DNA from 3 places in the Stappia sp. genome. Region 3 is predicted to be linked to each of the others. Evidence: predicted binding sites of a transcription regulator. Region 3 holds the regulator's gene; each other region holds the start of a gene.
What was found. The regulator PhoB, encoded in region 3, activates phosphate uptake and scavenging genes when phosphate is short. The targets are predictions, from matches to a motif close to TGTCATNNANCTGTCAT.
Positions count from the first base shown of each region.

Region 1: the regulator PhoB is predicted to act here: its motif matches at 1,992-2,008, upstream of ABL312_RS15230 (DUF465 domain-containing protein).
Region 2: the regulator PhoB is predicted to act here: its motif matches at 3,304-3,320, upstream of ABL312_RS08075 (PhoX family phosphatase).

Region 1 covers NZ_CP157793.1:3,411,559-3,416,507, reverse strand. Annotated here, with positions in the region: gene ABL312_RS15245 (5-(carboxyamino)imidazole ribonucleotide synthase) at 1-744, opposite strand, end outside; gene purE (5-(carboxyamino)imidazole ribonucleotide mutase) at 859-1,356, opposite strand; gene ABL312_RS15235 (DUF465 domain-containing protein) at 1,537-1,758, opposite strand; gene ABL312_RS15230 (DUF465 domain-containing protein) at 2,037-2,216, shown strand; gene ABL312_RS15225 (acyl-CoA synthetase) at 2,406-4,043, opposite strand; gene ABL312_RS15220 (sulfite exporter TauE/SafE family protein) at 4,155-4,919, opposite strand.
Region 2 covers NZ_CP157793.1:1,842,298-1,847,246, reverse strand. Annotated here, with positions in the region: gene ABL312_RS08080 (replicative DNA helicase) at 1-921, opposite strand, end outside; gene ABL312_RS08075 (PhoX family phosphatase) at 1,129-3,141, opposite strand; gene ugpB (sn-glycerol-3-phosphate ABC transporter substrate-binding protein UgpB) at 3,645-4,949, shown strand, end outside.
Region 3 covers NZ_CP157793.1:510,869-515,817, reverse strand. Annotated here, with positions in the region: gene ABL312_RS02345 (GcrA family cell cycle regulator) at 550-1,080, shown strand; gene phoB (phosphate regulon transcriptional regulator PhoB) at 1,346-2,044, opposite strand; gene phoU (phosphate signaling complex protein PhoU) at 2,086-2,790, opposite strand; gene pstB (phosphate ABC transporter ATP-binding protein PstB) at 2,852-3,613, opposite strand; gene pstA (phosphate ABC transporter permease PstA) at 3,677-4,949, opposite strand, start outside.

The sequences.
Region 1 (4,949 bases), 1.8 Mb from region 3:
GGCGATGCGTTCGGCGAGCATACGGGCCTCAGCCGCCGTATCCGCGTCGAGGGTCGCCGGCACGGTGGAGGTCTTGAGGATGTGGTCGCGGTGGACATTCTCGGCCACGTCATAGGCGCGCAAGGTTCCGTCGACGCCGCGTGCGGCGATCACCGACACCTCGCGTTCGAAGGGCACGAAGGCTTCCAGGATCGCCGGCACGCCGCCCAGACGCGTGAAGGCCCCCTCCGCGTCGGCGACGGAGCGCAGCATCGTCTGCCCCTTGCCGTCGTAGCCCATGCGGCGCGTCTTCAGGACGCCCGCTCCGCCGAGATCGGCGAGCGCCGGCGCCAGGTCCGCCTCGGCGTCGATGCGCCGGAAGTCGGCGATCGGCACACCGGCCTCGCGCAGGAAGGTCTTTTCGTCGAGCCGATCCTGCGCGACGGCGAGCGCGCCCGGCCCGGGATGCACCGCGACCCGTTCGGCCAGATGGGCGGCGGTCGGACCGGGCACGTTCTCGAATTCGTAGGTAACCACATCGACGGCGGCCGCGAAGGCGTCGAGCGCGGCCGTGTCGTCGTAGGCCGCGACGGTGCGCGCGGCCGCGACCTCGAAGGCGGGGCTTGCCGGATCGGGGCAGAAGACATGCGTCTTGAGACCGAGCGGGGCGGCGGCGAGCGCCAGCATGCGGCCGAGCTGGCCGCCGCCGAGAATGCCGATCGTCTCGCCCGGAACGAGCGGGGTGAAGTCGCGGGAGCGGGTCATGCGGGTCTCGTGGCGGGTCTCGTGGCGGGTCTCGTGGCGGTCGTCTGGGGGCTGCTCGGGGGCTGCGGCGCCGGTCGCCTGCGCCGCGAAAGGTCTTGGCCGGGTCGCGGGCGGTCAGGCCTCGTCGACGGGGCGCTCGGCGACCGCCGCGCTCTGGCGCGCGCGCCAGGCGTCGAGCCGGTCGGCAAGGGCGGGATCGTTCAGCGCCAGAACGGCCGCCGCCATCAGCGCGGCGTTGACCGCCCCGGCCCGCCCGATGGCCAGCGTGCCGACGGGGATGCCGGCCGGCATCTGCACGATCGACAGCAGGCTGTCCTCGCCCTTGAGGGTGCGCGACTCGATCGGCACGCCGAAGACCGGCAGCGGCGTCATGGAGGCGGTCATGCCGGGCAGATGCGCCGCGCCGCCGGCGCCGGCGATCACCACCTTGACGCCCGCATCGCGCGCGCCCCTGGCGAAATCGTAGAGCCGCTCGGGCGTGCGATGCGCGGAGACGATGCGCGCCTCATGCGCGATCTCCAGCGCCGCCAGCGTGTCGGCAGCGTGTTTCATGGTGGGCCAGTCGGACTGACTGCCCATGATGATCGCCACAAGCGGCGTGTCGGTGGTCATGCGCCTCAGGGGTCCTTGCGCCTGGGAACGAGGGAAGCGGCCACCACGGGGTGGGCCGCCGGAAGGGGATGCACTATAGGCGGCCTGCCCGCCGGCGCAACCGCGGCGGCCGCTGTCCGGCGCGGATAGCGCACCATACTACCGGGTGATCCCGTCGGGCCATGGCGTCGGGCACAGGCGTCAGGCGATGATATCGGGAAGCAGCTTGTCCTCCAGCGTCGCGATCCGGTCCTTGAGCGCGAGCTTCTTCTTCTTGAGGCGCTGGATCTGCAAGGCGTCCGCGCGGCCGGACTCGCTCATGGCATCGATTGCGCTATCGAGATCGCGGTGCTCCTGGCGCAGCCGCGCCAGTTCCATGCGAACGGCTTTCTCGTCGTCGCCGCCGTTCAGTCCGGAATCCATTCCCTGCTCCTTATGCCGCGCCCGGGACGTACGGCCCCCGGTCCATCGCTGCCCGGCGAGGATACCGCGCGGGGCGGCGAAACGGTAGGGGGCAAGAGGCGACCGCCCGGGATCTCGTGCAGAGCGTGCAGGGCGCGCCCGGACACACCGTCGCATGGGGGTGTTTTCGCGGAAATCCGCCGGTTTCGGGCGGTCGATTCCGGTCGGAATCGTTCGACAGGCGGGGGGCTGTGTGTCACACTCCTGTTGTCGAAAGCGCATAGGCAAGGAGGTTATCCATGTCCCTTCAGTCGCATCTCGTCGAGTTGCAGAAACGCCACTCGGACCTGGAGCGCAAGCTGGAAGACGCCCGGCGTCACCCCAGCGCGGACTCGCTTGAAATCGCCTCCCTCAAGCGTCAGAAACTTCAGCTCAAGGACGAGATCGAACGGCTGAGAACGTCCGAAACCGTACACTGAGATCCGATTCTGCGGGATCCGGTATACGGAGCCCGGCGCGGATCGACACGGCCGTCAGCGACATGCGCGGCCCTGCCATGATCCGCACTGCTTGAGACGACAGTTCGACACGACAGTCGGAACCCGACACATGAAAGCCGCGGCCCCTGCCGCGGCTTTCGTCGTTTCATGCCCGCGCGCCTTGCGCGCTCACATCTCCCGGGCGCGCTCGCGCAGGACGAACTTCTGGATCTTCCCCGTGGAGGTCTTGGGCAGGTCGGTGAAGACCACATGGCGCGGGGCCTTGAAGTGGGCGAGGCGCTCGCGGCAGAAGGCGATCAGATCGTCCGCGCTCACCGCGGTGCCTGCCCGCGTCTCGACGAAGGCGCAGGGCGTTTCGCCCCACTTGTCGTCCGGCTTGGCGACGACGGCGGCGGCGATCACGTCCGGGTGCTTGAACAGCACATCCTCCACCTCGATGGAGGAGATGTTCTCGCCGCCGGAGATGATTATGTCCTTGGAGCGGTCCTTGAGCTGGATGTAGCCGTCGGGGTGCAGCACGCCGAGATCGCCGGAATGGAACCAGCCGCCGGCGAAGGCCTTGGCCGTCGCGTCCGGGTTCTTCAGATAGCCCTTCATCACCACGTTGCCGCGGAACATGACCTCGCCGAGCGTCTCCCCGTCGGCCGGCACCGGCGTCATGGTCTCGGGGTCCATCACGGTGAGCCCGTCGAGCGCCACATAGCGCACGCCCTGACGCGCCTTGAGGGCGGCCTGGTCGGCACCGGCCAGCCCGTCCCAGTCCGCCTTCCATTCGTTGACGACGGCGGGGCCATAGACCTCCGTCAGCCCGTAGAGATGGGTGACGTTGAAGCCCGCGTCCTTCATCGCGGCGAGCACCGCCTCGGGCGGCGGCGCGGCGGCGGTGAAGAACTCGACCGCGCGGCCCGCGAGGTCGCGCTTGTCGGCGTCGGGCGTGTTGAGGATCGTCGACATGACCACCGGCGCGCCGCACAGATGGGTGACGCCCTCGTCGGCGAGCGCGTCCCAGATCGGCTTCTGGCGCACCCAGCGCAGGCAGACATGGGTGCCCGCGACCACCGACAGCGACCAGGGAAAGCACCAGCCGTTGCAGTGGAACATCGGCAGCGTCCACAGATAGACGGGATGCTTGCCCATGGAGGCGGTGAGAATGTTGGCCTGCGCCAGCAGATAGGCGCCGCGATGGTGGTAGACCACGCCCTTGGGGTTTCCGGTGGTGCCCGAGGTGTAATTCAGCGAGATCGCGTCCCACTCGTCCTCCGGCAGGGCCCAGGCGAACTCCGGATCGCCCTCGGCCAGGAGGGCCTCGTAGTCGAGCGTGCCGAGCCGCGCGCCGTCCTGGGCAAACTCGGGATCGTCATAGTCGACGACGAGCGGATCGACGCTGGCCAGCGCCAGCGCTTCCTTCATGACGGAGGCATATTCGCGGTCGGTGATCACCACCTTGCTTTCGGCGTGGTCGAGCTGGAAGGCGATGATCGCCGCGTCGAGCCGTGTGTTGAGCGAATGCAGCACGGCGCCGGCCATGGGCACGCCGTAGTGGGCCTCGAGCATCGGCGGGGTGTTGGAGAGCATCACCGTCACCGTGTCGTTCTTGCCGATGCCGCGCTGGCGCAGCGCGGAGGCGAGTCGCCGGCTGCGGGCGTAGAAGTCCGCGTAGGAGGTGCGCTGGCGGCCGTGCACGATCGCCGTGTGTTCGGGAAAGACGCTCGCCGCCCGCGCCAGGAAGCTCAACGGCGACAGGGGCGTGTAGTTGGCCTGCGTCTTGTCCAGATCGCGCATGTAGGGGCTGCCGGTCTCGGCCATGAGGTCCTCCAGTGTCAACGGGTGCGCCGCGCGGCGGCGCACCATCAAAGCGGCAAAGCCGCAGGCGATCAATGCCCGGATCGCCCGGCGGCGCGGCGAACCGCGACCCGCTCACGCCAGGATGCCGGCGACCCCGTCCCACAGGAGTTTCAGCCCGATCAGCCCGACGGCGGCATAGGTGATCTTGTAGAAGACGGAGGCGTCGACGTGTTTCACCAGCCACACGCCGGCGAAGGTGGCGAGCGGGGCGAGCGGCAGCAGCACGGCGGAAGTGGCGAGGTTGCGCGTGTCGAACTGGCCGAGCGCGGTGTAGGGCACGAGTTTCACCGCGTTGACGGTGGTGAAAAAGACGACGGCCGTGCCGGCGAAACGTACCGGATCGAGCCGGAGCGGCAGCATGTAGAACTGGAACGGCGGCCCGCCGGCATGGCTGACGAAACTGGTGAAGCCGGATATCGCGCCCCAGAAGCGCCCGGCCCAGGGTCGGTGCGGGCGCGGCGCGCCGTGGAAGGCGCCGCCGAGGGCGGCGTTCGCCGCGAAGAGGATCGCGACCAGACCGACCAGCAGCCGCACATGGGCGTCCGACACCTGCGCGGCGGTGAGATAGCCGATCCCGATCCCCACCAGCGCGCCGGGCAGAAGGATCGCGAGGCTCTTCGTGTCGAAGCTCTTGCGATAGGCGGCAAGCCCGGCCATGTCCATCGCGATCAGGATCGGCAACATGATGGCGGCCGCCTGAACCGGGGGGATCACCAGCGCCATCAGCGGCACGCCGAGCAGCCCCAGAGGCCCCGCGAAACCGCCCTTGGCAAGGCCGACCACGAGCACGGCCGGAACGGCGAAGGCATAGAAGACCGGATCGGCGATCGGAAGCACGGCAGGGCTTTCTCTTGGCAAGAGGCGCGG
Region 2 (4,949 bases), 1.3 Mb from region 3:
GGTCTGGGCCGCGGCCGCGAGTTTCTCGAAATCGTGTTCGGAAATGTCGCCGCGCCGGATCTTGGACGACGAGATTTCCGTCTGCTCGGAGATGATACGCGTGGCGAGCTGCTCGGCCGACATTTCCAGCGAGAAGAAGCCGACGACACCGCCGTTGACGGTCTTCATCGTGCCGTCGGGCTGTTCCTCGGCGCGATAGGCCTCGGCGACATTATAGGCGATGTTGGTGGCGAGCGAGGTCTTGCCCATGGCCGGCCGGCCGGCGAGCACGATCAGGTCGGAGTGCTGCAGCCCGCCCATCAGCGCGTCGAGATCGCGCAGGCCCGAGGCGATGCCCGACAGCGCGCCCTCGCGCTGATAGGCGGCCGCCGCCATCTCGATGGTTGCCGAGAGCGCGTCGCCGAAACTCAGGAAGCCGGTGTCCGTGCGGCCCTTTTCCGCCAGTTCGAAGAGACGCCGCTCGGCGTCGTCGATCTGGGTCGCCGGCGGCATGTCGATCGGCGCGTCATAGGCGATGTTGACCATGTCCTCGCCGATGCGGATGAGGTTCCGCCGGATGGCGAGGTCATAGATCGCGTGGCCGTAGTCCTCGGCGTTGATAATGGAGGCGGCGTCGGCGGCAAGGCGCAGGATGTACTGCGCGGCCGACATGTCGGCGATGCGTGCGTCTTGCGCGAAGAAGGTCTTGAGCGTGATCGGCGAGGCGACCTTGCCCGCGCGGATCAACTGGCCGGCCTTCTCGTAGATCTCGCGGTGCGGCTCGATGAAGAAATGCGCGGCCTCGAGGAAATCCGAGACCCGGTAATAGGTCTCGTTGTTGACGATGATCGCGCCGAGCAGCTGCCGTTCGGCCTCCGCGTTGTGCGGCGCGACGCGCATCGTCGCGGCCGTCTGATCGTTCGCCGCTGCCGTTCCCTTCATATCCCGTCCCCTCGTGAGCCCCCTGTGTTAGCGGAAGCGGGGCGCAACATACAAGGGAAAGGGAGAGGCGATTTCGCGGCCGTGAATCCTCGGGATAATCCGTGAATCGACTTGACGCTGACACCACTGGGGAAATGTGCCGGCAAATGAAAAACCCCCGCCGGCGAAGCGGCGGGGGCGTGATTTCGCGGGGGTCTTTCGCCGGCGTCAGACGCCGATCTTGCCGCCGTCGGTGCGCGTCACCACGACCACGGAGGGGCGCGGCGGCATGCCGTCGGTGAAGTCCGGCCAGCGGGTCGCCGGATCCTCGAAGGTGGACTCGCGCTCGAAGCCCTTGAAGTTCTTCGTCCCGTCCGTGCCCGGATGCTGGACCGCCAGGAACAGCGTCGTCTGGTCCTGGGTGAAATACGGGCCGCAGAGCTCGCCGCCGACAGGGCAGCGGAAGAAGAGCTTGGACGAGCCGCGCAGCTCGCCTTCGGTCTCGACCGCGTAGAGGCCGTCCGACTTGCCGGTCTTCGCCCAGTTCGAGCCCTGGTCGGTGGAGACCCACAGCCGGCCGTCGGCGTCGATCGCGCAATTGTCGGGGGAGGCGAACCAGCCGTGCTCGGAGGTTTCCGGACCCCACTGGGCGCCCACGTCCGCGACCGCCGGATCGCCGCATTTCACCAGGATGTTCCAGGCGAAGGTGGTGGCGCCATGGTCGCCGTCCGGCGCGATCATTTCCACGATGTGACCGAAGGCATTGTCGGCGCGCGGATTGGCGGCGTCCTCCTGGCCCGGCTTGCGGCGGGTGTTGTTGGTCAGCATCATGTAGACCTTGCCGTCGGGACCCGGCTGGACGTCCTCGGGCCGGTCCATCGGCGTCGCGCCGAGCGCGTCGGCGGCGAGGCGCGTGTCGATCAGCACGTCGGCCTGGCTGGCGAAGCCGTTTTCCGCCGTCAGCGGACCCTCGCCATGCACCAGCGGCAGCCACTCGAGCCGGCCGTCCTCGTGGAACTTGCCGACGTAGAGCGTGCCCTCCGACAGGAGCTTCATGTTCGCCGCGCGGTCGTCGGAGACGGTGCCGGCGGAGACGAACTTGTAGACATAGTCGAAGCGGGCGTCGTCGCCGGAGTAGAGCACCACGCGTCCGTCGGAATTGACGATCGATTCCGCGCCCTCGTGGCGGAAGCGCCCGAGCGCGGTATGCTTGACAGGCGTGGAGGCCGGATCCATCGGATCGACCTCGACGATCCAGCCGAAGCGGTTCACCTCGTTCGGCTCCGTGTCGAGGTTGAAGCGGTCGTGGTGCTGGCCCCAATTGTACCAGCGGCCCGGCGCGCCATAGCGCTTGAGGCTCGCCGCATCCGCCCCCTCGAGGACCGGGTTGCCGTCGGCATCCAGCTTGTCGGTCCAGAAGTAGCCGTGGAAGTTCTCCTCGGCCATCAGATAGGTGCCCCAGGGCGTGATGCCGCCGGCGCAATTGTTGATGGTGCCGATCACCGTCATGCCGTCCGGATCGGCCGAGGTCTTCAGCCGGTCGTGGCCGGCGGCGGGGCCGGAGAAGGTCATCTCGGTGTCGAGCGCGCTGATGCGGCGGTTGTACCGGCTGTCGCGAACCACGGCCCACTTGCCGTCGGCGCCGCGCGCGATCTCGAAGATCGAACCGCCGTGGGCGGCCATCTCGATGTCGACGAGCGCCCTGGTCATGTCGGCGAAGCCCTTGTTGTCCTGCCGGCCGATGCCGGGGAACATGACTTCCTCGTTGGTGTACTCGTGGTTCACGCAGAGCAGGCCGCGCGAGCCGTCCTCGGCGAGCGGCACGAAGCCGACATAGTCGTTGTTGTAGCCGAAGCGCTTGAGCTGGTCCTCGGCGCTCTGGTTCCGCGGGTCGAAGTCGGCCACATCGGCGAAGATCGGGTCGCCCCAGCGGATCAGCACGTCGGCATTGTAGCCCTCGGCGATGTGGTGGGTCTCGTCGTTGCCGCTTTCCAGCTCGGTGAAGGAAAACGACGGCATGGCCGCGCGCGCCTGGGTCGCGGCGGTGAGCGCCGTGGTGCCAAACAGCGCGGTGACCGCGGTCACGCCGAGCGCGCCGCGCAGGACGTCGCGGCGGCCGTAGCGGCGATTGACAATATCGCCGAAGGTATCGGCCTCTTTCGGGCTCAGGACCTTGTTGTCGGCTTCCTCGAACGCCTCGGCCTTGTTGCCGAACCCATCATCCTTGAAAATCTTGTCCATGGCGGAAGTCTCCCTCGAACGCCCCTTAACGGGCGTGTTTTGATTTGGGGGCGCGGGGGACGCATTCAATATCCGCGATGGCGATTTTCTCAAAAAATATTCTGAAAAATCATGAACTTAATCGGCATTTCAGTAGCCGAATACATGATCATACAGGGGTTCCGTCATAGAATTGTGACGGTTGTGGGCCCGGTGTCTGCCCGCGAGGGTTCCCGCTGCCGAAGAGGCGAAGCCCCCCATTGCCGGGGGCGGCAGGCGCACGCCTTGCGCCTTTTCGCGCGGCCTTGGAACGCCGCGCCCGGACGGGGACACGGGCACGCCGCGCAAGGGGTTGCGATCGTCACCGAAGTGTCGCTTAATGTTCATGTGAGCGACACAGATCGTTCATATGAAAAAATTACGAAATGCGGGGTAACGCGTAAGCTGCGGTCCTCTCCGGGCCGCGTGCACACGGATCTCAACCGCATGTCGAGCCTGCGTTCGACCTAGGGAGCAAGCAGACGATGTCCTATCGCAAGACACTCACGGGCGTTCTCGCCGCCACCATGCTGGCCGGCAGCGCCTCGGTTTCCTTCGCCGCCACCGAGATCCAGTGGTGGCATGCCTTCACCGGCCGTCTGGGCGAGTTGCTCAACGAGCAGGTGGAGAAGTTCAACGCCTCGCAGGACCAGTACGTGGTCGTGGCCTCGCACAAGGGCAACTACTCCGAGACGCTGAACGCCGGCATCGCCGCCTTCCGCGCCGGCGAGCAGCCGCACATCCTTCAGGTCTTCGAGGTCGGCACCGCGACGATGATGGCCGCCGAAGGCGCGATCAAGCCGGTCTACCAGCTGATGGAAGAGACGGGTAAGCCGTTCGATCCCAGCGCCTATCTGGCGGCGGTCGCGGGCTATTACACCACGACCGAGGGCGAGATGCTGTCGCTGCCCTACAATTCCTCCACGCCGGTTCTCTACGTGAACCGCGACGCGCTGGAAGGGGCCGGCCTCGACCCGGACATGGACCTGTCCACCTGGGAGCAGGTCGGCGAGGCGCTGACGGCGCTCAAGGAGGCCGGCTCCACCTGTCCGCTGACCACCGCCTGGCAGAGCTGGGTGCATCTGGAGAACCTCTCCGCCTACCACAATGTGCCCTTCGCCACGCAGGAGAACGGCTTCGGCGGCGTGAACACCGAGCTGTCGCTGAACGGTCCGGTGCAGGTCGCGCATATCTCGGCCATGGGCGAGTGGGCGCAGGACGGCAAGTTCATCTACTCCGGCCGTCGCAACGAGGGCGGGGCGCGGTTCCGCTCCGGCGAATGCGCGCTGTTCACCGAATCCTCCGCCGGCTACGCCGGCGTGAAGGCGGAAGCCGAGTTCGACTTCCAGATCCGTCCGCTTCCCTATTGGGCATCGGTCGAGGGCGCGCCGCAGAACACCATCATCGGCGGCGCCTCGCTGTGGGTCATGACCGGTCATGAGGACGAGGAATATGCCGGCGTGGCGGAATTCCTGAACTTCCTGTCGTCCTCCGACATCCAGGCCAAGTGGCACCAGGACACCGGCTATCTGCCGATCACCATGGCCGCCTACGAGCAGACCAAGGCCTCGGGCTTCTACGACGAGAACCCCGGCACCGACATCGCCATCCTCCAGATGACCGGCAAGGCGCCGACGGCCAACTCCAAGGGCCTGCGTCTGGGCAGCTTCGACCAGATCCGCGGCATCATCGACGAGGAACTGGAAGGCGTCTGGGCGGGCGACAAGTCGGCCCAGGACGCGCTCGACAGCGCCAAGGCGCGTGGCGACCAGCTGCTGCGCCGCTTCGAG
Region 3 (4,949 bases):
CATGACCGGCCGCTCCTGCGGACCCTACCGACCGGCCGTCGCGCGGGCCGACCCGCGTGCGGGCCGGGCATCAATCGTGATCGTCTCGCGTATCGTGATCGTCTCGAGATCCTCGTCGCGGACCGACCCGCCGGACGCCGCACCGCATCCCCCTGGCAGGACACTCCGCCGACCAAACACGCCCCAAAACAGACCAAACACGCCCCAAAACATATGTGCCGCCCGAAAGAGGCGGCACGGCAACTTGCGCCGTTATACACCGCGCGGACCTGAGAAAGTCAATCGAATAGGCAGGTCCCGCATCCTGCGCCCTTGAGTCAGCAAGCAGCCTTTTTTGGGGAAAACCGCCGCAATCCCCAGGTGAATCGGGCCGATGACTTGCAGAAAAAACGCGGCATATTGTAGTTTCTCAGTCAAGAAATACGACATCTCGTGTGCATGACTCACTTTCGCCCCAAAATCCGGCGATCAGCGGAGTGCCCGTAGGAGCGGGCCGGTAACCGGCCGTTAACCAGATGTCAGGTCCCGAACCAAGACGGAGTGTGGCGCATGTCCTGGACAAGCGAACGTGTCGAGCTGTTGAAGAAGCTCTGGGGTGACGGACTGAGCGCCAGCCAGATCGCCGGGGAGCTCGGCGGCGTGACACGCAATGCCGTCATCGGCAAGGTTCACAGGCTCGGGCTTTCGGGGCGGGCGAAGACCGCCGTCGCCGGCAACGCCAAGAGCCGCAAGACGGCGAAGACGGCCGCCAACGACAGCCAGACGCCGACGACCGCGCCCGAGAGCATGCCGCAGAGCGTCGGCGCGACCGCGCTCAAGGCCGAGACGGCGCCCGCGCCCCAGGCCAAGCCCGAGGAAAAGCCGGTCGCGGAACTCGTGCCCATCGCCAAGCGCGCCACCATCCTGACGCTCACCGAGCGCACCTGCAAATGGCCGATCGGCGATCCGACCAGCAAGGATTTCCACTTCTGCGGTCACGCGTCCAATCCGGGCGTTCCCTACTGCCCGTATCATTGCCGCATGGCCTATCAGCCGGCGACCGACCGGCGCCGCGACCGCTCCAAGGCCGCCGCCGGCTGACGGCGCCCTCGGCGCGGTGCGAGCCGCCAGGAGGGCCGGTTTCAGGACGGCCGGATCGGGATTTGAAAAAGGGCCCCAAGCGGGCTCCCTGCCTCTCCGATCCCGGATCTCCGCTTCGCGGCGCCCGGGATGACGACCTTGCAAGGCTTTGTCAGCAGTCTGAGGGCGCCGCGCGGCGCCCTTTTTGGTGTTGTCCGGATAGTGTTGTCCGGATCGTCGTCGCGAACGCGCGTGTCCTTGCCGAATGGACAGCGCGCGTTCGCGATCAGGACGCGGCGGCGAACTGGTCGTTGAAGGCGTAGCCCGCGCCGCGCACGGTGCGGATCGGATCCATCATCCGCCCCCGATTGATCGCCTTGCGCAGCCGGCCGACGTGGACGTCCACCGTGCGCTCGTCGACATAGACGTCATGGCCCCACACGCCGTCGAGCAGCTGCTCGCGCGAGAACACCCGGCCGGGCGACGTCATCAGGAACTCAAGCAGGCGGAACTCCGTGGGCCCGAGATGGATCTCGCGGCCCGCGCGGCGCACCCGGTGGGTCTCGCGGTCGAGCTCCAGATCGCCCGCCCGCAGAAGCGAGGACACGACCTCGGGCTTCGCCCGGCGCAACATGGCGCGCACCCGCGCCATGAGCTCGGGGATGGAGAAGGGTTTCACGACATAATCGTCGGCCCCGGTCGCCAGCCCGCGAATGCGCTCCTGCTCCTCGCCGCGCGCGGTGAGCATGATCACCGGCAGCCGCTCCGTTTCGCTGCGCGAGCGCAGACGACGGCACAGCTCGATGCCGGACAGGCCTGGCAGCATCCAGTCGAGAAGCAGAAGATCGGGCTGGCTTTCGCGCAGCAACAGTTCCGCCTCGTCGCCGCGCGTGCAGGTCTCGACGGTATAGCCTTCCGCCTCGAGGTTGTAGCGCAGCAGCAGGATGAGAGGTTCCTCGTCCTCGACAACAAGAACCTTCGGCATGCGTATCTACCCTTGTCTCGCCAGGTCCAATGGCGGCCGCGTCAGGACGCGGCGCCGACGCTCGTCTCGTCGACCTTCGGCCGCTCGTCCATCGGCTGGGTGCCCGTCACCATGTAGATGACGTTTTCCGCGATGTTGGTGGAGTGGTCGCCGATGCGCTCGATGTTCTTGGCGCAGAACAGAAGATGCGCGCACATGGTGATCTGGCGCGGGTCTTCCATCATGTAGGTGAGCAATTCGCGGAAGATCGAGGTGTAGAGCGCGTCGATCTCGTCGTCGCGGTCGCGCACCGTCTGGGCGGCTTCGTCGTCGCGATTGGCATAGGCATCGAGCACGGTCTTCATCTGCTGCTGCGCCAGCTCGCTCAAATGCTCGACGCCTTGCGCGAATTTCTTGCTGTCGAAGGCGCCTTCGATGGCGATGACGCGCTTGGCGACGTTCTTGGCCAGATCGCCGACCCGCTCCAGATCGTTGCAGATGCGCATGGCGGCGACCACGTCGCGCAGGTCCTGCGCCACCGGCTGACGGCGGGCGATCAGCAGAATGGTCTGCTCCTCGACCTCGTGCTGCAGAAGGTCGACGCGCCGGTCGGTGGAAATGACCCGGCGGGCGAGATCCTTGTCCATGCGCACCAGCGCGGAAATCGCGTCGGACAGCATGACTTCGGTGAGCCCGCCCATTTCCGACACGCGGCCGGCAACGGCTTTCAGCTCATCGTCGAAGGACGTCACTGTATGATCAGGCATTTTATAACTCCTAGACAGCGCGCGGATCTTGTCCCGGCGCCGGACGTCGCGGTATGCGTCCTCAGCCGAAGCGGCCGGTGATGTAGTCCTGGGTGCGCTTGTCGTGCGGGTTCGTGAAGATCTCCTTCGTCTCCCCTTCCTCGACCAGATTGCCGAGGTGGAAGAAGGCGGTGCGCTGCGACACGCGCGCCGCCTGCTGCATGGAGTGCGTCACGATGACGATCGTGTAGTTTTCGCGCAACTCGTCGATCAGTTCCTCGATCTTCGCCGTGGCGATCGGGTCGAGCGCGGAGCACGGCTCGTCCATCAGGATCACCTCGGGGCTCACCGCGATGGCGCGCGCGATGCACAGGCGCTGCTGCTGACCGCCCGACAGACCCGTGCCCGGTTCCTCCAGACGATCCTTCACTTCTTCATAGAGGCCCGCCTTCTGAAGGCTGGAGGCGACGATGTCGTCGAGCTCGCTCTTGTTGCGCGCAAGCCCGTGGATGCGCGGGCCGTAGGCGATGTTGTCGTAGATCGACTTGGGGAACGGGTTCGGCTTCTGGAACACCATGCCGACCTTGGCGCGCAGCTGCACCGGATCGACCTTGGGATCGTAGATGTCTTCCCCGTCGATGCGGATGTCGCCGACCACCCGACAGATGTCGATGGTGTCGTTCATCCGGTTGAGGACGCGCAGGAAGGTCGACTTGCCGCAGCCCGACGGTCCGATGAAGGACGTCACGGTGCGATCGGCGATGTCGAGCGTCACGTCCTTGATGGCCTGGGTGTCCCCGTAAAAGACCTGGACGTTCCTGGCCGCGATCTTGGGCTCTTTCATTTGAACGGCTTCCTTCACAACAGGCATTTCGTTCATGGCTTTATCCTTCCTCGCCCGCGGCGATTACCAACGACGCTCGAACCGGCGGCGGAGAATGATGGCCAGGATGTTCATGGTCATCAGGAACAACAACAAGACGATGATGCCGCCCCACGCCTTTTCGTAAAAGGCGAAGTCGGCGCGCGCGGCCCAGGTGTAGATCTGCGCCGGCATCGCGGAGTTCGGATCGGTGAAGCCCGCGATGAAGCCGTCCGGATACCCGCGGGCGACAAAGCCCACCATACCGATCAGCAGCAGCGGCGCGGTCTCGCCGAGCGCCTGCGCCAGACCGATGATGGTGCCGGTGAGAATGCCCGGCATGGCAAGCGGCAGCACGTGGTGAAACACCGCCTGCATCTTCGAGGCGCCGACGCCCAGCGCCGCGTCGCGAATGCTCGGCGGCACCGCCTTCAGCGAGGCGCGCGTCGAGATGATGATCGTCGGCAGCGTCATCAGCGTCAGCACCAGACCGCCGACCAGCGGCGCGGACTGCGGCAGATGCGCGAACTGGATGAACACCGCCAGGCCGAGAATGCCGAACACGATGGACGGCACGGCGGCCAGATTGGAGATGTTCACCTCGATCAGGTCGGTGAACCAGTTCTTCGGCGCGAATTCCTCAAGATAGATCGACGCGGCGACGCCGATCGGCAGCGACAGGACAAGCACCACCAGCATCATGAAGAAGGAGCCGATGACGGACGCGCCGATGCCCGCGCCGCCGGGGTTGTCCACGCCGGAGTCGGCGCCGGTGATGAAGCTCCAGTTGAAGGCCGTGGTGATCACGCCCGCCTCGACCAGCGCGTCGACCACATCGAGATCGGCCCGGGTCAGGAAGCGGCTGTCGACGATGGATTCACGCGTGATACGCCCGTTCATGTAGCCGTCGACCCGCGAGGAGGCCGCGAGCTCGAATGCGGCCGGCTGCCCGATGCTGCCCGGATTCTCCCGGAAGAAGGTGCGCAGCGTGTTGCCGGGCTTGCCGACGAGGCGCTCGATGGTGTCGGCGTCGAACGCGACATCCAGACCCTTGCCCTCCATCTGCCCCTTGAGGGCCTGGATGAAGAGGTCTTCATAGGCCCGGGTCTTGAAGATCTGGCTTTCGGCGTCGTCGAACTGCTCCTGCGTGACCGTGAATTCGACCTGGATCACCGTCCGTGTGAAGGCCGGAATGCCTTCCATGACGATCGACACCGCCAGCACCACCAGGAAGAACAGGCCGATGCCGATGGCTGTCAGGCCGTAGGCCTTGAAGCGGGCCTCGGAGGCGTTGCGCTTGCGCGTGCGCGCATCCAGC